3 regions of the Terrabacter sp. AAH1 genome follow, and region 2 is predicted to be linked to each of the others. Evidence: riboswitches for the same ligand, from Rfam matches in the RefSeq annotation. Region 2 holds a riboswitch; each other region holds the start of a gene.
What was found. Region 2 has a riboswitch for S-adenosylmethionine ahead of ACXR8F_RS08650 (amino acid ABC transporter permease). Riboswitches for the same ligand answer to the same signal wherever they lie in the genome.
Positions count from the first base shown of each region.

Region 1 (6,945 bases), on a different contig from region 2:
AGCTCGCGCACCTGGCCCGGGTTGCGCAGGTCGGTGCCCTGACGCCCTCGGGCGTGGCGCAGCACCGCCTCGTCGCGCTCGGCACGGATGGTCGCCGCGTGGGCGTCGTCCCGGGCCCGCGGCCCTGCGGACGCAGCGATGAGGTCCTCGGCCGCGGCCCGGTCGACGGGCAGCCCGTCCCGCTGCAGCTCCAGGCAGAGCACGGCGGCGGCCGACTCGGACCAGACCGTGCGTTCGAGCCGCGCGACGTGCGCGCCGCCGATGCCCTCCAGCGCGTCCCGCTGGGCGCGCTGGCACTCGAGCGCGAGCTGCGCCAGCTCGCGCAGGCGCCCGTCGTCGGTGGCCCGCGCCGACGCGTCGGCGATGAGATGGCCGTCCGGCGTGAAGATCGACACTTCGTCCCCCGCCGCCGCGTCGAACAGGTCGCCGTCGAAACCCCTCAGGCGAGGCACCCGCGGCGCCGGCACCTGCGCCTCGTCGAGTCCCCGACACCCGGCGACGACGTGACCCGGGGTGGCCCACCAGCCGCCGTGGATGATGCGGTGCGCCTCTGCGAGGTCCCAGGTGCGGTTGACCTCGACGCCCCCAGCGAGGACGCCCTGCAGCGCGGCGGCCGCCGACCAGACGACCCAGCGCGGCGCCAGCCGGGCGTTGAGGTCGACGAACCGCGTGGTCACCTCGCCGAGCGGCCACGACTCGTCGACGCCCGGCCCGACGGCATACGCCCCGGACGGCCCCAGCACGAGCGCGACGAGTGGCGGCCCGGAAGCCTTGTCAGCCAAGGGAGCTCGCGATGCGGTCGACGGCCTCGCGCAGGATCTCGGGCGAGGTGCCGAAGTTGAGCCGGGCGCAGGTGCGGTTGCCGGAGCCGAAGATCGCGCCGGGCGAGAGCGCCACGCGCGAGCGGTGCAGCAGCTCGAGCGCCGGGTCGGGGCCCAGGCCGAGGCCGTCGAGGTCGAGCCAGGCGAGGAACGTGGCCTCGGGCATCACGAGGCGCACCCCCGGCAGGCGCTCGGACACCAGGGCCCGGAGCAGGTGCCGGTTGGCGTCGAGCTCGGCGACCAGCCGGCGCAGCCAGTCGCGCCCGTCGCGGTAGGCGGCCGCCTGCGCGATGACACCGAGGTGGCTGGCGCCGTAGGTCAGGAAGGGGTGGAGGCGTCGCACGTCGTCGACGGAGTCGGCGCCCGGCACGACGACGGCCGCCTTGAGCCCCGCGAGGTTCCAGGACTTGGAGGCCGACGTCACGGTGAACCCGCGCTCGGTGCCGGCGACGGTGAGGTAGGGGACGAAGGTGCTCGTCGGCATGACGAGCGGCCCGTGCACCTCGTCGGACACCACGCGCACCCCGTGGGCGTCGGCCAGCGCTGCCAGCGACGCGAGCTCCTCGGCCGAGTGGACCGTGCCCGTCGGGTTGTGCGGGTTGGAGAGCAGGTATGCCGTGCGCTCGCCGGCCGCGGTGAGCTCGCCGAAGACCGTGGCGAGACGGTCGAGGTCGAGTCGGTGGTCAGCGGTGAGCGGTGCCTCGACGACGCGGCGACCGCACGCCTCGATCACCTCGAAGAAGGCGTTGTAGGCAGGCACGCTGGTCACGACCGGACCGCCCGGGTCGGTGAGGAGGCGGAGCAGGTGCGTGACGCCCGACAGCACGTCGGCGACCCCCACCGTCACGGACGGGTCGACCTGCCAGCCCATTTCGTCGGCGGCGAAGGAGGCGAAGGCTTCGATGTAGGACTGCGTCGTTGCGTAGCCGGTGTCACCGCACCCCACGGCGGCCTGGACGGCCTCGACCACGGGCGGGCACGGAGTCGAGTCCATCTCGGCGATCCACATCGGGATGACGTCGTTGGCGTAGCGGCGCCACTTCACCGAGGTGCGGTCGCGGCTCAGCTGCACGAGCGGGACCGACAGGATCGGCGCGTCGCCCGCTGCGCCGCCGACCTCGTCGCGCGTCTCGACCATGGGGTGACCCTACGAGACCGCGCCGACGCCCGTCGGACCGCACCGCCCTGGTGACGTCCCGGCGAGCGCGGGTACGGGCGTAGCAGACCGACGACCTGCGCCGACGCCGCCGCCGACTCATCCGGCATACGGTGTCGACTGCAGGTCCGTCGGGCCGCACACACACGTCGAGCGAAGGATGGAAGCCTGTGGGCATGTTGGGTTGGGGCAGGAACGAGACCGTCGCGGCGTCGGACGCCACCGCCACACGGGTTCGCGACGCCAAGAGCGCCGGCGCGCTCGAACGCGCCGCCCAGCCGCCCCAGGGCGGGCTGTCCGGCGCCGCCACCCGGCTCGTCGAGCGGCTCCTCGACATCGGCATCGACGGCAAGGGCCCGTTCGACTCGGCACACACGGTCGCGGCCAAGGCCCTCCAGCAGGCGGGCGGCGACCGTGACCAGGCGCTGCGCATCCTGCTGCGCGACCACCGCCAGCTCGGCGCGGTGGGCGGCTTCGCCACCGGGCTCGGCGGGTTCTTCACGATGCCGGTCTCGCTGCCCGCCAACGTCCTCGAGTTCTACCTGCTCGCGACGCGGATGACGGCAGCCACCGCCAAGGTGCGTGGCTACGACATCGACCAGCCCGAGATCCGGTCGGCGATCCTGCTCACCCTCACGGGTGCCGACAGCGACGACCTGCTCAAGAAGGCCGGCCTGCAGGTGGCCGGAGGCAAGCTGTCCTCCCTCGCCTTCGAGCGGCTCCCCGCGCCGGCTCTCATGGTGCTCAACAAGGCCGTCGGCTTCCGGCTGCTCGGTCGCATCGGGCAGGGCACGTTCGCCAGGCTCGGCCGCGGCGTGCCGCTCGTCGGCGGCCTCGTGGGGGCGGGCGTCGACGTGTACATGCTCGGGCGCATCGGCAAGCAGGCCGCCAAGGAGTTCCCGCCCGTGGAGACCTTCGGCCGGTGACCCCCGGGCCCGCCATGAAGAACGCTTCGCGCATCAAGACGGCTGCGGCCGTCGCTTCGGTCGTTCGCGCTTCGCTGCGTCCCGGGGGCCCCGGCATCGCCGAGCGGGTGCAGGCGGTGCCACGGCTGGTGCGCAGCACCGTCGAGGGCACGTATGCCGGCACGACCCTCCGGCGCCTCGGGCTCGTCGCGGGTGCGATGGCGTACGTCGCGTCTCCCGTCGACCTGCTGCCGGAGGCGGTTCTGCCCGTGCTGGGCGCGGCCGACGACGCCGTCGTGATCTCGTGGGCCGTCAAGACGTTCTTCGAGGAGACCGACCGGTTCATCGCGTGGGAGATCGGGCAGGGCGCCCACCTGCGTGGGCAGCCCGACCCCGCGCGCCGGAGCTCTGGGCGGACGGAGTCCGGGCGGGCTGAGCCCCTGCGCCTGCCCGAGGGGATGCGCCAGGCGGCCACCGACCGCGTCCTCGAGTCCGTGCGCAGGCGCCTCGAGGGCTGAAGCCGCACGATCCACACCCCCTCGGGCCGAGCGGCCCCGGTCCACAGGCGCGCTCGGGGGTCTGCCGGTGAGCGGCAGACGCGGCCACGCTCGGGACATGCCGAAGATCTCACTGTCAGGGCCAGCGGAGCTGCTGACCATCATTCCCTTCCACCTCGGCTTCCAGCCCGAGCGCAGCGTCGTCGTGGTGTGCTTCCACGGCAAGCGGCTCGGGCTCGTGGCCCGGCTCGACGCCGTCGGCGACCCGCTCGCGTCGGCCTCGGCGGCCCAGCTGCTGCCGACCGTCCTCGAGGGCTCGCCGTCGTCGGTGGCCGTCGTCGGCTTCGAGGACGAGCCGGACGGGTCGCTGCCGCTGCTCGAGGAGCTCGTCGAGGGCCTCGAACGCGCCGGTGTGGTCGTGCGCGAGCGGCTGGTCGTCCGCGAGGGGAGGTGGCGTTCGGTCGGCTGCGACTGCTGTCCCGACGAGGGTTGGCTGCTGCCCGAGCAGGCTGACGTGCCCGCAGTCGCGAGCTACGTGGCGCTCGGCCACTCCGTGCTTCCCGACCGTGCCGGTCTGGCCCGCCTGGTCGAGCCCCTCGAGGCCTCCGCCCCGCGGTATGCGCTCACGGTCGGCGCCATCGAGGACTGGCAGCGGCGGTTCGCCGAGGCCGCACGCCCTTCGCGCAGGCCCGGCCCTGCCCGCGGCGGCCTGAGCGTGCTCGACGGCGGTGAGCTGTCGGCGCGACAGTTCCTCGTCAACGACGCGCTGGTGGCCTGGGGCGGCCTGCTGCACGGTGAGATCGAGGGATTCGGGCTCGAGCACTGGTTGCCGGCGGTGGTCGGCCCTCTTGGCGACAGGGAGTTTCGCGATGCCCTCGTCGGGTGGCTCTGCCCCGGTGCGTCCTCGCTCGAGTCGCTCCCCGACGAGCTCGTGACGATGCTGGAGGTGTTCCTCGGTCCCGACCTCCGGGTCTTCTCTGCGACGCCGGCGGGCCAGGTCGGGGCGACGGGCTCCGCCGGCCGCCTGGACCCGGAGGGTTGGGACGACTGGGACCACGCTGCCGCGCCGCGCCTGCTGCTCTCCCGGCTCGAGGCGGTGTGCCGCATGACGCCGGCCGCCCACGCCGCCCCCGTGCTGTCGCTGCTCGCCTCGCTGGCCTGGTGGTCCGGTGACGGGGCCCGTGCCGGCATCGCGGCCGACCGGGCGCTCGAGCTGGAGCCCGACAACCGCCTGGCCGGGCTGGTCCGGCAGTCGCTCGACCACGGCCTTCGCCCGCCGGCCTGCGCATGAGTGGGGCGACCGTCACGGTGTCCTGCGGACCCGGTGGTCGTCGCGTCCAGGTCGTGGACCGGAGCCTCGGCTGCCGCATCGGGCTCGGTTATGGTGGGTCCAGGTCATGAGTGCCAGCGACAAGCCCCGGCTCGCTGGTCGGCAACCCTCCTTCGCGGTGGGGTGCCCCGGGTGAAGACCTGGCCACACCCGTCCCGGGTGTGCGCAAGCGCGAAGAGCGAGGAGTGCCTTGATGACCGTTACCCACGGGACGCAGAGCACGCGACGCCTGACGCGCCCGGCCGCCGCTCCCGGCTCCGCACCCTCTGTCGACTCCCGTCGCGTCGGGCACGAGCAGGCCCACGACGAGTCGTCGCGACGGCAGCGGACCGACGGCGCGTGGCGTGACGGCGACCCGGTCGGCCGGCGGCAGTTCGCGACGATCGGCGACGTGGAGCTCGAGCGCGGGGGACTGGTGCCCGACGTCCGTCTCGCCTACGAGACGTGGGGCCGGCTCAACGAGGCCAAGGACAACGTCATCCTCGTCGAGCACGCGCTGACCGGCGACAGCCACGTCGTGGGCGAGGCCGGCGACGGTCACGCGTCGCCGGGGTGGTGGAACTCCCTCATCGGCGCCGGCCGCACCGTCGACCCCGACGAGTGGTTCGTCATCGCCGCGAACGTGCTCGGCGGCTGCCAGGGCAGCACCGGCCCCGCGAGCACGGCTCCCGACGGAGAGGCCTGGGGGAGCAGGTTCCCCTATGTCACCGTGCGAGACCAGGTCGCGGCCGAGCGGGCACTGCTCGACCAGCTGGGCATCCGCCGGCTCGCCGCGGTCGTCGGCGGCTCCATGGGCGGGATGCGGGCCATCGAGTGGGCGGTCACCCACCCCGCCGACGTCGACCGCTGCATCGTCCTCGCGTCGACGGCGTACGCGACGGCTGACCAGATCGCCTGGTGCCAGCCGCAGCTGCTGGCGATCCGCAACGACCCGGACTTCGCCGGGGGCGACTACTACGCGGGCGACCGTCGGCCCGATGCCGGGCTCGGTCTCGCGCGTCGCATCGCCCACATCACCTACCGCACCGAGACCGAGCTCGACGAGCGTTTCGGCCGCGAGGCCCAGCTCGGCGAGGACCCCCTCCGAGCAGGTGACCGCGGCCGCTTCGCCGTCGAGTCCTACCTGGACCACCATGCCGGCAAGCTCGCCCGCCGCTTCGACGCCAACTCCTACCTCGTGCTCACCGAGGCCATGAACTCCCACGACGTCGGACGCGACCGTGGCGGCGTCGCCGCGGCTCTCGCTCGCGTCGAGGCGGACTGCACGATCGTCTCCGTCGACACCGACCGGCTCTACCCGCCGCGGCTGTCCGACGACCTGCACTCGGCGCTGCGCCGCTCGCACCGCGAGCACATCACGTCGGCGTTCGGCCACGACGGCTTCCTCATCGAGGAGGAGCAGGTGGGCCGCATCGTGCGCGACGCGCTCGAACGAAGGCCGCACGACCACGCCTGAACCCTGCTGCGGGCCGGGCGTTTCGGCTCGTCCGCGGCGGTGCCGGCCAGGCTCCGCGCGGCACGCGCCGTGTGACGTGATTTCGGGTACGGTGCGAGCACTGCTTGTTTCCGTCCCAAGGAGGTCCGGGAAAGTGGCCATCGTCGTTGGTTATGTCGCCACCAAGGAAGGACGCGCGGCGCTCAGGCGAGCCGCCGAGGAATGCGTCCTGCGAGGCACGAAGCTCGTCGTCATCAGCTCCCACCGGGGAGGCAAGGACTTCGACGCCAACGAGGCGAGCCAGTTCGAGACCGAGCTCGCCCGCGTGCAGACGCTCCTCGAGGAGAAGGGTCTGGAGCACGAGGTGCGCCAGCTGGTGCGCGGCAACGACCCGGCCGAGGACCTCATCTCCGTCGCCGAGGAGGAGAAGGCCGACTTCATCGTCATCGGCCTGCGTCGTCGCAGCCCGGTAGGCAAGCTCATCCTGGGGTCCAACGCCCAGCGCATCCTGCTCGACGCGAGCTGCCCCGTCCTGGCCGTCAAGGGCGACTGACGCCCTCCAACCGGTCGCGACCGGCACCGGACCACCTCCGGAACAGCCGGTCCGCGGCGCGCTGGTGCCCCGTGCGTTCGCTCGCACGCCGCGGGGCGTTTTATAATGTCTGAGTACCGGATCGCACGAGGCGCACCGAGAGATCGACTCAGGGATCGACTCCGACAGGCCAAGCCCTTCCGGCACCAACCCCCATTCTCGTTCGTTGTGATGATGCATGCCCGCGTCCGGGCCGATCATCCGGCGAG
Region 1 is NZ_JBTJJV010000007.1:126,428-133,372, forward strand. Features, by position in the region: gene ACXR8F_RS12910 (DNA polymerase) at 1-782, opposite strand, end outside; gene ACXR8F_RS12915 (MalY/PatB family protein) at 775-1,959, opposite strand; gene ACXR8F_RS12920 (EcsC family protein) at 2,154-2,903, shown strand; gene ACXR8F_RS12925 (YkvA family protein) at 2,900-3,400, shown strand; gene ACXR8F_RS12930 (DUF4192 domain-containing protein) at 3,498-4,670, shown strand; SAM riboswitch class IV at 4,773-4,887, shown strand; gene metX (homoserine O-acetyltransferase MetX) at 4,903-6,165, shown strand; gene ACXR8F_RS12940 (universal stress protein) at 6,299-6,697, shown strand.
Region 1: linked by a shared signal. The riboswitch ahead of metX (homoserine O-acetyltransferase MetX) and the one ahead of ACXR8F_RS08650 (amino acid ABC transporter permease) in region 2 are both predicted to bind S-adenosylmethionine.

Region 2 (6,945 bases):
TCGCAGGTCACCGACGCGTCGGTGAACACGGTGACGTCCTGGGCCTCCGAGTTCATCCACAGCAGGCTCGACTGCGCCGTCCGCCAGATGCGGCCGCCACCCGGAGGGTGCGGGTCGATGACGTGCAGCTCGACCCCCTCCCCCGGTGGGACGAGCGTGGCCGCGTTGGCGCCGAGCCGTTCGACGAGGCCGAGCGACCGCGGGCCGCCGCCGACGACGACGATCGTCCGCAGGCTCACGCCGCGCCCCAGTCGCGGTAGGCCGCAGCTCGCTCCGTGGGCACCGTCGTCTCCGCCGTGCGGGCCTCCGCCGCGAACGCCACGTGGCGCGTCCCGGCCGGGAGCTCCTTGTCGAAGGCGTGAGGGCCGATCGACTCGGGGTCGGCATGCAGGTCGAACGCAGGCAGGTAGCCGGCAGCGAGGTAGAGCGCCCGCGCCTCCGGCTGTCGGGGCCCCGTGGTGAGATGGATCCGCTTGTACCCCAGTCCTGCCGCCGCGCGCTCGAGCTCGAGCAGCACTCTTCGGGCCAGGCCCTGCCGCCGGAACTGCGCGTGCGTCCAGACCCGCTTCACCTCGGCCGTCTCGTCGTCGTGGCGCCGGATCGCCCCACCGGCGATGGTCTGGCCGGCCCGAAGGATGACGAGGAAGGCCCCGTCCGGCGCCTCGAAGTCGGTGACGGGAACCTCCGTCAGCTGCGTGTTCGGTGTCGACAGCCCGTACCGGGTGCCGTACTCGACGACGAGGTCCTCGAGGAGCGGCGCGGCCGCGTCGTCACCGGGCGAGACGCGCAGCACGACGTCGTCGTCGGTCTCGGTGACCAGCTCGCTGCGGTGCCGCGCGAGGTGGGTGAGGAAGGACTCGGTGACGAGATGGAGGTTGCGCGCGGCGGACTCGGCCAGGAGCACGCCCGCGTCCTCGGCGAAGACGGTGACTTCGGAGGCGAGCACGAACCAGCCCTGGGTCACGTGCTCGGCGCCCAACGACACGAGGACGGGTCGCAGCGCGTAGTCGACGGCGAGGACGTGCGCGGGGCTGCCCCCGGTCGCGACGGGCAGCACGGTCTTGCCGCGCAGGGCGTACTGCGGGAGCAGGTCGAGCAGGGCCTTGAGCAGGCCCGTGTAGGCGGCCTTGTAGACCGGCGTGGTGACGACCACACCGTCCGCGGCGGAGATCGAGGCGACGACGGCCGCGATCCGTGGGTCGGCGGCGTCGGCGCGGAGCAGGGCCTCGGCCGGGAGGTCACGCACGGTGACCCGTTCGACGTCATGGCCTCGTGCCCGCAGCCGGCGTTCGACGTGACCCAGGACCGCGTCGGTGCGCGACGACGCCGACGGGCTTGACGACAGGGTGACGATGGTGGCCATGTCAGCGCCTCACTTGGTCTCGGTGGGCTTGGGCAGTCCGGAGGGGTTGACCTCGGACGCCGGGACCGCCTCTGCGGTGAGCCCCCAGCGTTCGAGCACCTTCGCGTAGCTGCCGTCGGCGATGGCGGCGTTGATCGCGTCGGAGACGGGCTTCGCCAGGCCCCTGCCCTTCTTCGTGAGCACCCCGACCTTCCCCGGGATGGGATAGCTCGACGACACCGTGCCGACGATCTGCGTCCTGCCCGCCGTGACGACGTGGTACGTCGCCGTCGGGTTGGGGCCGAGGTAGAGGTCGATGCGGCCGGAGTCGAGGGCCAGGTAGTACTCGGTCGTGCCCTGGTAGTAGACGAGCTCGGCCGGGGCGCGGCCCGCCTTGGCGTTCGCCTCGTTCCAGCGCAGCAGGATGGCCTCCTGGAGGGTGCCCGAGCCGACGGCGACCCTCTTGCCGGAGATGCCGGCCGGCCCCGTGACTCGAAGGTTCGAGCCCTTCTTGGCCTCGAAGGCGTGCAGGCCCAGCCGGTAGGTGGCGAAGTCGTACTTCTCCTTGCGCTCCTCCGAGACGCCGACGTTCGAGATCGCCACCTGGTACTTGCCGGAGTCGACGCCGATGAAGAGGTTCTCCCAGCTCGTCGTCCGCACCTCGGGCTTCAGGCCGAGGACGTCGGCGACGAGGTGGGCGACGTCGACCTCGACGCCGATCGGCGTGCGGTTGTCGTCCGCCGTGAACGCGAGAGGAGGTATGCCGCCCCCTGCGCCGCCGCTGCCGATGACGAGGGTGCCGCCGGCCTTGACGGACGCCGGGAGCTCGGCTGCGATCTCGGGGTGGAGCGTGCCGGTGGGGCGCTTCTGGACGGCCGACGTGTCGAACGAGACGGGCAGGACCTTCGAGCCGCCGAGGTCCTTCGGGTCGACCTCGGCGGTGCCCGTCGGGCCCGGGTCGGCGCAGGCGCCGAGCGTCGTCGCGGTGGTGAGGAAGGCGGTCGCTGCCAGCAGGGCGCGGCGCCGTGAGGTCATGTGGATCTGACTGGTGCTCATGGGGTTTCGTCTCCTGAGGTGTGGTTTCGAGTGCGCGGGCCGGCAGGTCAGCTGGTCTTGGGCAGGCCGGGCGGGTTGACCTCGGACTTCTCGAGCCCCTCGGTGCCGAGGTTCCAGCGCTGGAGCACCTTGGCGTAGCTGCCGTCGGCGATGGCCGAGTTGATGGCAGCGGCGTAGGGCGCTGCGAGGCCCGAGCCCTTCTTCGTGAGGACGGCGATGAGGCCCTGCAGCTTGTCGCCGGCGCCGGAGAAGTGCCCGATGGCCTCCGTCTGCCCGCTGGTCGCCACGTGGTAGGCGACGCTCGGGTTGGGGCCGAAGTACGCGTCGATGCGGTGCGAGGAGAGTGCGAGGTAGTAGTCGGTCTGGGACTGGAAGTACTTGACGGTCGCGGGCTGGAGGCCTGCCTTCACGTTGGCCTCGTTCCAGTCGAGAAGGATCTTCTCCTGGTTCGTGCCGGAGCCGACGGCGATGGTCTTGCCGGCGATGTCCCTGCCGCTGTTGACCTTCCACGTGCCGCCATTGGGCGCCTCGAAGGCCAGGTCGTCCTTGCGGTAGGTGGCGAAGTCGTACTTCTCCTTGCGCTCCTCGGTGACGGTGACGTTGGTCAGGGCGACGTCGTACCGGCCGGAGTCGATGCCGAGGAAGACGTTCTCCCAGCTCGTCGCCGGCGTCTCGACCCTGAGCCCGAGCTTGTCGGCGAAGAGGTGGGCGAGGTCGACCTCGACACCGATGACGGTCTTGTCGTCGTCGGCCGTGAAGACGAGCGGAGGCGTGCCGCCGCCGGCACCGGCGTTCGCGGCCGTGATCGTGCCACGGTCACGGATCGCCTTGGGCAGCAGTGCCGCTGCCTTCTCGTCCTTGGTGGCCGTGACGCGGTTCTGCTGTGGCGAGGTGTTGATGCCGGCGGCGGCTGCGGACGCCGTCCCGGCCGCAGGCACGGACGACGAGCTCGCCTCGGCGGAACCGGAGCAGGCGGCGAGTGCGACGGCGCCGGCGAGCGCGAGGACGGTGACGGCATACGTGGTCGGACGGCGGAGGGTGTGCGGACGTGCGGGCATGAGGTCTCCTCTCGGCACCCTGGGACGGGTGCGAGTCAGCGGGTGGCCGTGGCGGCCGGAGGTGTGGTTGGTCGGGCGGGCGTCAGAGGACGCGGTCGATGAAGGCGCGGGTTCGCTCGTGGCGCGGGTGGTCGATGACCTGACCCGGGGGTCCCTGCTCGACGACACGTCCCTCGTCGAGGAAGACGACGGTGTCGGCGACCTCGCGGGCGAAACCGATCTCGTGCGTCACCACGACGAGGGTGGCCCCCTCGCGGGCGAGCTCCTTGATGACGGCGAGCACCTCGCCGACGAGCTCGGGGTCCAGGGCCGACGTCGGCTCGTCGAAGAGGATGACGTCGGGCCGCAATGCCAGTGCACGCGCGATGGCCACGCGCTGCTGCTGGCCTCCTGAGAGCTGCCTCGGGTAGGCAGCGGCCTTGTCTCCCAGTCCGACCCGTTCGAGTAGGGCCCGAGCTTCAGGCTCCACCTCGTGGCGGCGTCGACGCTGCGACGAGACCGGCGCTTCCACGACGTTGTCGAGCACGGTGAGGTGGGGGAACAGGTTGAAGCTCTGGAAGACGAAGCCGATGCGGCTGCGCTGCCGCAGCACCTCGCGCTCGGGCAGCTCGTGCAGCCGCTCCCCCACCTGCCGGTAGCCGATGAGGGTGCCGTTGACACGCACCTGCCCCCGGTCCACCTTCTCGAGATGGTTGATGGTGCGAACGAGGGTCGACTTGCCGGAGCCGGACGGCCCGAGGATGACGGTCACGGTGCCCTCGGCGAGCTCGAGGTCGACGCCGTCGAGCACCCGGTGCGGGCCGAACGACTTCGAGACGCCGCGCAAGTCGACGACGGCAGTCATCGCGCCACCCCCGCGGTGGTCGTGCCGGCAGCGCGAGAGGTCGATGTCCCGAAGGCCGCCAAGCGGGTTCGCAGACGCTGCAACGGCGTCGGCGGTAGCGTGCGTGAGCTTCCTCTGGCGAAGTGACGCTCCACGTAGTACTGGCCGACCGACAGCAGCGTCGTGAGGATGATGTACCAGACCGTCGCGACGAGCAGGAGCGGCACGACCCTCGAGTTGCGGCCGTAGATCACCTGCACCTGGTAGAAGAGCTCGGGGATCGCGAGCACCGAGACGATCGAGGTCCCCTTGAAGAGGCTGATGACCTCGTTGGCGGCATTGGGCAGGATCGACCGCATCGCCTGGGGCAGCACGATCCGGAGGAACTGCCGCCGTCGCGGGATGCCGAGGGCCGACGCCGCTTCCCGCTGCCCCTCGTCGACCGAGAGGATGCCGCCACGGATGATCTCCGCCGCGTACGCCGCCTGGTGCAGCGCGAGCCCGAGCACGGCCGCGCCGAGCGCCCCGAAGAGGTCGTTCGTCGCGACACTGCCGAACGACGGTCCGAACGGCAGCCCGAACGAGATGCTCTGGTACAGGTAGGCGATGTTGAACCAGAAGAGCAGCTGGACGATCAGCGGGATCGACCGGAAGGCCCAGATGTAGGCCCACGCCACGGAGCGCAGAAAAGCGTTGGGCGACAGGCGCATCGCTGCGAGCACGACGCCGAGCACGAAGCCCGCGACGGTGCCGAGCACGGTGAGCTGGATCGTCGTGCCGAGCGCCTTGATGACCGTCTCGGTCGCGAAGTAGCGGGCAAAGGTGGGCCAGTCCCAGCCGGGGTTGGTGGCGAGGCCGTTGACGAACATCGCGACGAGCACGGCGACGGCGGCCACCCCCACCCAGGTCCAGGGGTTGCGGCGGGGCACGACGGTCAGGGCCGGCGCGTGGTCGGGACGGGTGGTTGGCGGCGGCGCCGCAGCGGGCTGCTGGTCCGTGGCGACGGGGCGCACGGCCGAGGTGGTGGTCACGAGGGCTCCTGAAGGGTGCGTCGAAGGAACCGCCGACCACTCGGGTGGGCCGGCGATGCACGGGCGGGACGAGTTGCGGCGCAACGGCCGCGGCGGGGTGGCCGCGCGGCCCGGCGCCGGGAAAGGCCGGCCGAGGTGGGTCGGCGGCCGCGTCGGTCGGTCGTCAGCGACGACAGAGCGCGCTGGACACGCGGAGCAGGTCGACGTGGCGACGCAGCACCAGCCAGGTGCTCGTGGTGCGCGCCATGACGGCTCCTCGGGTCCGGGACCCGATCACCTCGAGTCCGCGCTTGCCGTCACCTGCTGGCGACGGCCTGGTCCTCACCCGGAGCACCCCGCCGCGGAGGAGGGTTGCTGTCCAGCGAGCCGGGGCTTTGCACTGGAGCTCTTGACCTGTCGATGACACTACGAACCAGCCCCAAGACCGTCAATCGGCGCAAATGACCGCTCGGGGCAGCCCTCACCGATGAGGCCATTCGCGCAGTTTCTCCGAATCATGTTGCGGCACAGTCACATTCGCGAAGTCGAGGGAGACCGATCAGTCATCAATTCCTATTGAATGAGTCGGAAATGCGGCGGCCAGCTTCTTGCATGCTGAGACGCCGGTCTCTCCGCACGGCTACGCGGAACGCTGGCAGACCATGAGCGCGTTGCCGTCCGGGTCCTCGAACTGGACGAAGAACACGCTGCCGATGTCCTCCACGTCCGAGGTGATCCTGACCTCGAGCCGCCGCAGGTGCGCGACGGTGGCGACCATGTCGTCGGTCCAGAAGAAGAAGCGCGGTGGCCCGTCCGCGGTGAAGTCGGGTCGGTTGGCATCGAGGCACAGCCTCGGACCGTCGTCGACGGGGATGTCGAGGATCGTGCCCTCGTGCGAGGCCGCAGGGGCTTCGAAGCCCAGGACGTCGGCATACCAGCGGGCCGAGCGCTCCATGTCGCTGACCGGGACGAACACCTGACCGACGTGCCTGCGGATGGGCGACTGCATGGCGCGGAGACTACCAATCGGCCGGGCTGTCCCCTTCTGCGGTGCGTCCCGGGGGACGGGCCGTGCCGGACGCACGAGAGCCCCGGACCGTGGTGGTCCGGGGCTCTCGTGTCAGGCGGCGACTGGCGTCAGTTGCCCGTCAGCTTCTCGCGAAGCGCGGCGAGCGCCTCGTCGGAAGCCAGGGTGCCCTCGGCCGGAGCCGGAGCGTTGCGCTGGCCACGGTCGGCGCGGTCGGCGTCACCCGAGTCGGCGACATCACCGGTCGCGGACGAGTAGGACGTCGCTGAGCCGGCGTTGGCCGCAGCCTCGGCGTCGGCCTTCGTCGCGGCGTCGACCTGGGCCTTGTGGGCCTCCCAGCGAGCGTGGGCCTCGGCGTACTGACGCTCCCACTTCTCGCGCTGGGCCTCGAAGCCCTCGAGCCACTCGTTCGTCTCCGGGTCGAAGCCCTCGGGGTACTTGTAGTTGCCCTGCTCGTCGTACTCCGCAGCCATGCCGTAGAGGGTCGGGTCGAACTCCGACACCGGCACGGACTGGTCGTTGGCCTGCTTGAGCGAGAGCGAGATGCGACGACGCTCGAGGTCGATGTCGATGACCTTGACGAAGATCTCGTCGCCGACGTTGACGACCTGCTCGGGCAGCTCCACGTG
Region 2 is NZ_JBTJJV010000004.1:137,671-144,615, reverse strand. Features, by position in the region: gene ACXR8F_RS08675 (FAD/NAD(P)-binding protein) at 1-239, opposite strand, end outside; gene ssuE (NADPH-dependent FMN reductase) at 236-1,363, opposite strand; gene ACXR8F_RS08665 (ABC transporter substrate-binding protein) at 1,373-2,398, opposite strand; gene ACXR8F_RS08660 (ABC transporter substrate-binding protein) at 2,446-3,456, opposite strand; gene ACXR8F_RS08655 (amino acid ABC transporter ATP-binding protein) at 3,539-4,300, opposite strand; gene ACXR8F_RS08650 (amino acid ABC transporter permease) at 4,297-5,310, opposite strand; gene ACXR8F_RS08645 (putative leader peptide) at 5,474-5,635, opposite strand; SAM riboswitch class IV at 5,592-5,704, opposite strand; gene ACXR8F_RS08640 (VOC family protein) at 5,930-6,298, opposite strand; gene rpsA (30S ribosomal protein S1) at 6,427-6,945, opposite strand, start outside.

Region 3 (6,945 bases), on a different contig from region 2:
CGAGCTCGACCTCGTAGCGGGTGACCGTCGGGCCACGCGTGAAGCCGGTGACGGCGGCGTCGATGTCGAACTGGTCGAAGACGTTGGTCAGCGACTCGACGACGCGGTCGTTGGTGTCGCTGCGCGTCTTGTGAGGGGGACCCGGCGTCAGCATGGAGTGGTCGGGCAGCTGGTAGGTGATGTCGCCCCCGAGGCTGAGCTGCTCGACACGTGCCGGCATCTCCGACATGGGCGGCGGGATGAGCTCGGCCTTCGGGCCGACCCTGCCGGTGTCGGGGGCGCCGAGGGTCTTGGGGTCGGTGGCGTCGATCGCCTTCTCGCCACTGGGACGGGGCGCCAGCACACCCGGGGCCGTGGGACGCTTCTCGCCGGGACGCAGGCGGGTCGTGGGCTCGTCGTCGCCGCCCTTCTGCGCGGCCTGGCGGAAGGCCTCGTCACCGTCACGGTCGGAGAGGTCGACCGGCTTGCGACGGGCGCGCTTGAGCGCTGCCGTCGGGGCGTCCTCCGGCTCGGCGCCCGCCTCGTCGTGGTGGCCACGGTCGATGACGAGAGCCTTGAGCTGGTGCAGGCGCGTCGGGATCATGTTGACCGGCGTGGCCGTGATGACGAGCAGGCCGAAGATGCCGAGCAGGATGAGCAGGACGAGCGCGCCGTAGGGCGACACCGCGGCCGCGAGGGGGCTCGAGGCGAGGAAGCCGAGGATGCCACCGGCGGCCCGCATGCCGTCGGCGCCGTCGGGCGGGTTGGGGATGCCGTCCGCCAGGTGCGCCAGACCGCAGGCCGCGAAGGTCAGCGCGATGGTGCCGACGACGACGCGGTTGGTCGTCGCCTCGTCCTGCGGGGCGCGCAGCATGCGCAGGCCGAGGGCGAGCAGGACGAGCGGGACGGCATACGCGACGCGCCCGAAGGTGCCGGCGAAGATGGCGTGCACGATCTGGCCGAACGTGCCGGCGACGCCCCACCACTCGCGGGCCGCCACGACGACGGCGAGCGCGATGAGGGCGAAACCGATGCCGTCGCGACGGTGTTCGGGCTCGAGGTCGGCAGCGCTGTGGCCGACGCGTCGCACCGCTCCCCCGGCCATGTGGGAGACGCCCATCCAGGTGCTTCGCATCGCGCTGAGCGGGAAGGGCAGCCCGCCGTCACGGGTCTTGCGGGCGGGCTTGGCCGGCGGCTTGCGCGCGGCGGGCTTGCGCTGCGCGGGCCGGGACGAGCGGGCGGCCGGCGGGCGCGACGTGGTGCTGCCGGTCGCCCCCTTGGCCCGTGTGGCCGCGGCGGTGCTCGAGCGTTGGCTGCTGGACGGACGAGACCCCATGGTCGCACCGTACGTCAAGGCACCTCTGAACTCACGCGTCACACGCGCAACAGAGGCACATGGGTCAGAACACGAACCCGCCATCACGGGTCGAGGCCGTCTCAGATGCCGACATCCGCGGACCGGAGGGTGGACAGGCCGAGAGGGGCCGCCCTATCTTCGATGCCAGGTCATGAGTGCCAGTGACAAGCCCCGGCTCGCTGGCCAGCAACCCTCCTCCGCGGTGGGGTGCTCCGGGTGACGACCAGGTCGACCCCGATCAGCTCGAGAGATCCAGCTCGTGCGATCGCGGCCGGCAAGCGCGGACCTGCATCCGGTGGGTCCCTCGGTCCCCCAGGAGCACTCTCATGTCGGTCCTTCCCAGCACCTCCCTCTGTGGTGGCGCCCCCGCCCCCGTCGTCCGGACCCGCGCGTTGCACGTCGTCCCCGAGGCCGCTTCGCTGCCCGCGGTCGTCGGCGCAGGACTGCGGGTGCCGACGCTCAGCGGCGACACGGCATACGCGAACCTCGACCACGCCGCGTCGACCCCCGCGCTCGAGACGGTCAGGGCGGCGGTCGACCGGGCCCTCGAGACGTACTCATCCGTGCACCGGGGCGCCGGCTTCGCCTCACGCCTGACGAGCGCCTGGTACGAGCAGGCTCGCGCCGAGGTGGCCTCGTTCGTCGGGGCTCGCGCGGACGACTCGGTCGTCTTCACCCGCACGACGACCGACTCGTGGGCGCTGCTGAGCAAGGCGCTGCCGAGCCGCACGACCGTCTTCGTCTTCGGCACCGAGCACCACTCGACGCTGCTGCCCTGGGGGCGCTTCCGCACCGTGCGGCTGCCTGTGCCCCAGACCGTCGAGGACGCCCACGCGCTGCTCGAGGAGGCCCTGAACGACCACCCCTCGCGGCACCGCCTCGTCGTGCTCACCGCGGCCTCGAACGTCACCGGCGAGGTGTGGCCGATCGAGCGCTTCGCCACGCTGGCCCACGACCACGGCGCCCGCATCGCCGTCGACGCCGCCCAGCTATCGGCCCACCGCCGGATCGACCTCGCCGGCTGGGACGCCGACTACGTCGCGTTCTCCGGCCACAAGACGTACGCCCCCTACGGCGCAGGCGTGCTGGCCGGTCGCTCCGACTGGCTCGATGCCGGCAGCCCCTACCTGCTCGGAGGCGGCGCGACGCGCTCGGTCACCGAGGAGGGCACGACGTGGGCCACCGGTCCCGCTCGGCACGAGGGCGGCAGCCCCAACGTCATCGGCGCGATCGCCCTGGCCGCCGCGTGCGCCACCATCAGCCGTCACCGCGACGCCATCGAGGCCCACGAGGAGCAGCTGCTCGAGCGGCTGACGACCGGACTCGGCGAGGTGCCGGGCGTCGAGCTGCTCTCGATCTTCGGCGAGGACCACGACCGCGTCGGCGTCGTCGCGTTCACCGTCGACGGCTGGGACTCGTCGCTCGTGTCGCAGGTGCTCTCGGTCGAGCACGGCATCGGCGTGCGCGACGGCAAGTTCTGCGCCCACCTGCTCGTCGACGAGCTGCTCGAGGACCCGTGGGGCGAGCGCGCGGGCACCGCGGTGCGCGCGAGCATCGGCCTCGGCTCGACGCTCGAGGGCGTCGACCGCCTCGTGTCGGCCGTCGCCGGGCTCGTCGCGCACGGCCCCTCGGCCGACTGGACCCTCACCGAGTCGGGCTGGGCCGTCGACGGCACCGACCCGCGCGACGTCGAGGTCGAGCGTCCCTGGTGACCCCGTCAGCCGCCGTAGGCCGTTCGGCTGCAGGGCCGCTCAGCGCTTGGGCAGGGCGTAGCCGGCCCACACCGCGGCGTGGTCGGCGCGGTTGACGGCGACCTGACCCGCCGAGACGACGGTGAGCCCTCGGCTCAGCAGGTGGTCGAGCTGCACGAAGGCGGGCAGGCGGTTGCCCGCGAAGGGCCACGTGCGCACCCATCCCTGCCCGTCGGTGCGCTGCGCGTCGGCAAGGCCCGCGGCCACGTCACGCATCGCCGGATGGCCGAACGACGCGTTGAAGTCTCCCGCCATGACGACGGGCTCGTCGCCGTCGAGTCGCTCCTTCCAGGACCGGAGCGCCTGGAGCCCGGCACGCCACTCGACGGTGTCACCACGCAGCGGAGCCGTCGGGTGGGCGACCTTGAGGCGCACGGTCCCCTTCGGCGTCGTGACGTCGAGCTCGGGCTGGACGCTCTGCGTGGCCTCCACGGCCGGGTCGGTGCCCGCACTGCGCACCGAGAGCGGGTAGCGCGACAGGACCATCGTGCCGCTGGAGGTGCTCGGCCGCGCGGCCCCCTCACGGTGCGTGAAGTAGTCGCCGGCACCCTCGGCGTCGAGCCGCTGCATCAGGGCGGGCGTCGCCTCGACGAGCACCAGCACGTCGACGGAGTGGAAGCGCACGGCGTCCATGAGCTGGTTCACGTTGGCGGAGCCGATCCAGACGTTCGCCGACATGACGGTGAGGTCGGGCTCGACCTTCGGTGACGACGACGCCCGGAACGCCGGAGCCGCCACGGTGACCGCCACGGCCAGTGCGATGACGACGGGGGCCGCCATGACCCACCGACGCCCCACGAGGGTCGCCACGAGGAGCAGACCCAGCCCGATCAGCACGAAGGGCCCGGCGGTCTGCAGCACGACGACGACGTATGCCGTCGAGTCGAGCCAGCGCAGCGCCCCCACCGCGACCAGGACGAGCAGGACGAGCGCGATGGCGGCGTCGAGCCAGCGATGGCGGCGCCGGCGCGGGGACGGGCTCGACGGCTCGGCGCCGACCGGCCCGTCGGGCTCGTCGGGACGACTCGCCGGAGCCGCCCCGCCGACCTGCTGCACCGTCACGTCAGGCCTGCAGCACGACCGGGATGATCATCGGCCGACGGCGGATCTTGCCACCGACCCAGGAACCAACGGCCCGGCGTACGACCTGCTGGAGCTGCTGGTCGTCGCGCACCCCGTTGGCGACCGCCTCCTCGACGGCCCGCTCGACCTTGGGGATGACCTGCTGGAAGATCTCCTCGTCCTCGACGAAGCCGCGGGCGGTGATCTCGGGGCCGCTCGCGATCTTGCCGGTGGCTGCGTCGAGCACGACGATGCACGTGATGAAGCCCTCGTCGCGCAGGATGCGGCGGTCCTTCAGCAGCGCCTCGTCGGCACCGCCCACGCTGCTGCCGTCGACGTAGACGTAGCCGCACTCGACGACGCCGGCGACCGACGCGTGGCCGTCGACGAGGTCGACGACGACGCCGTCCTCGGCGAGCACGACGTTGTCGGGGTGGACGCCGGACTGGATGGCGAGCTGGGCGTTGGCGTACATGTGGCGCCACTCGCCGTGGACCGGGAGCACGTTGCGCGGCTTGACGATGTTGTAGCAGTAGAGCAGCTCGCCGGCGCTGGCGTGACCGGAGACGTGCACCTTCGCGTTGCCCTTGTGCACGACGTTCGCGCCCAGGCGCATGAGGCCGTTGATGATGCGGTAGACGGCGTTCTCGTTGCCGGGGATGAGGCTGCTCGCGAGCAGGACCGTGTCACCCGGGCCCACGTCGATGCGGTGGTCGCGGTTGGCCATGCGCGAGAGCGCCGCCATCGGCTCGCCCTGCGAACCCGTGCAGATGAGGACGAGCTCGTCGTCGCGCAGGCTGTCGATCTTCTTGATGTCGATGAGGATGCCGTCGGGCACCTTCAGGTAGCCGAGCTCGGAGGCGATGCCCATGTTGCGCACCATGGAGCGGCCGACCATGGCGACCTTGCGGCCGGCCTTCTCGGCGGCGTCGAGCACCTGCTGGACGCGGTGCACGTGGCTGCTGAAGCAGGCGACGATGATGCGTCGCTCGGCGTGGCGGAAGACCTTGTCGATGGCCGGCGCGATCTCGAGCTCGGGCGTGGTGAACCCGGGCACGTCGGCGTTGGTCGAGTCGGTGAGGAAGAGGTCGACGCCCTCCTCGCCGAGACGGGCGAAGGCTCGCAGGTCGGTCAGGCGCCCGTCGAGCGGCAGCTGGTCCATCTTGAAGTCGCCGGTGTGCAACAGCGTGCCGGCCTCGGTGCGCACGAAGACGGCGAGCGCGTCGGGGATGGAGTGGTTGACCGCGACGAACTCGAGGTCGAAGACGCCGAGCCGCTCGCGCTGCCCCTCACGGACCGCCATCGTGTACGGCCGGATGCGGTGCTCCTTGAGCTTCGCCTCGACGAGGGCGAGCGTGAGGGTCGAGCCGATGAGCGGGATGTCGCCCTTGAGCCGGAGCAGGTACGGGACCGCGCCGATGTGGTCCTCGTGGCCGTGGGTGAGGACGATGGCCTCGATGTCGTCGAGACGGTCCTCGATGTAGCTGAAGTCCGGGAGGATGAGGTCGACGCCCGGGTGGTGGTCCTCGGGGAAGAGCACGCCGCAGTCGATGACGAGCAGCTTGCCCTTCGTCTCGACGACGGCCATGTTGCGGCCGACCTCGCCCAGCCCACCGAGTGCGACGACCCGCAGGCCGTTGTCGGGGAGGGCGGGTGGCGTGGTCAGCTCGGGGTGGGGATGGCTCACAGGTGTCCTGTCGTTGGGTGGTGCGCCCTGGCCGGCAACGACCGCGCGCAGAGGTCAGGCGACGGTCATCCGACCGCCGAGATGGCGTCGCGCACGAGCGCGGTCTGGGCGTCGTCGGCCTCGACGAGCGGCAGCCGGACGCCTGGGGAGGCGATGAGGCCCTGCACGGCGAGACCGGCCTTGGCCATGATCGCGCCCTGGGTCACGTTCATGACGGCGTTCACGAGCGGGGTGAGGCGGCGGTGGACGGCGCGGGCGTCGTCCCAGCGGCCCTCGACGACGGCGTCGGCCATCTCGCGGTATGCCGTGGGCGCGACCTGGGAGGTGACGCCGACGAAGCCGACGGCGCCGTTGACGAAGTGGCCGAGGTTCATCGCGTCGTCGCCGGAGTACCAGTCGAGCCCGGTCTCCTGCATCATCTCGCTGGCGAACCAGAGGTCACCGCGGGCGTCCTTGACCGCCGCGATGCGCTCGTGCCCGGCGATGCGCAGGTAGGTCTCGCGCGCGATGGCGATGCCCGACCGCCCGGGGATGTCGTAGAGCATGACGGGCAGGTCGCTCGCGTCGGCGATCGCCGTGAAGTGCGCGACGAGCCCGGCCTGCGGCGGCTTGTTGTAGTACGGGGTGACCGCGAGCACCGCGTGGGCGCCCGCCTTGGCGGCGGCCTGGACCGACTCGATGCTCTTGGCGGTGTCGTTGCTGCCTGCGCCGGCGACGATGACAGCACGTTGCCCCACGGCGTCGACGACAGCACGGAGCAGCTCGTCCTTCTCGGCGGCCGACGTCGTCGGGGACTCGCCGGTGGTGCCGGAGACGACGAGGCCGTCGTGGCCGGCGTCGACGAGGTGGGTCGCGAGGCGCTGGGCGGCGTCGAGGTCCAGGGAACCGTCGGGCCGCATGGGCGTGACCATCGCCGAGAGAACACGTCCGAGGGCGGGTGCGTCAGCCATGGGGCCAAGGTTAGCGCCCCGTGCGCGGCGTGCTGGCGCGTGCCCACGTGACTGCCGCGACTCGACGTCACGCGCACCGTGACGGAGGCGCGTCCACCGACAGAAGAGGCGAGGCACTACTCGCTCGGGGGTCCGAGTAGTGCCTCGCCACCCCCTACA
Region 3 is NZ_JBTJJV010000006.1:70,391-77,335, forward strand. Features, by position in the region: gene ACXR8F_RS11580 (FtsK/SpoIIIE family DNA translocase) at 1-1,315, opposite strand, end outside; SAM riboswitch class IV at 1,484-1,623, shown strand; gene ACXR8F_RS11585 (aminotransferase class V-fold PLP-dependent enzyme) at 1,663-3,048, shown strand; gene ACXR8F_RS11590 (endonuclease/exonuclease/phosphatase family protein) at 3,088-4,149, opposite strand; gene ACXR8F_RS11595 (ribonuclease J) at 4,151-5,836, opposite strand; gene dapA (4-hydroxy-tetrahydrodipicolinate synthase) at 5,902-6,786, opposite strand.
Region 3: linked by a shared signal. The riboswitch ahead of ACXR8F_RS11585 (aminotransferase class V-fold PLP-dependent enzyme) and the one ahead of ACXR8F_RS08650 (amino acid ABC transporter permease) in region 2 are both predicted to bind S-adenosylmethionine.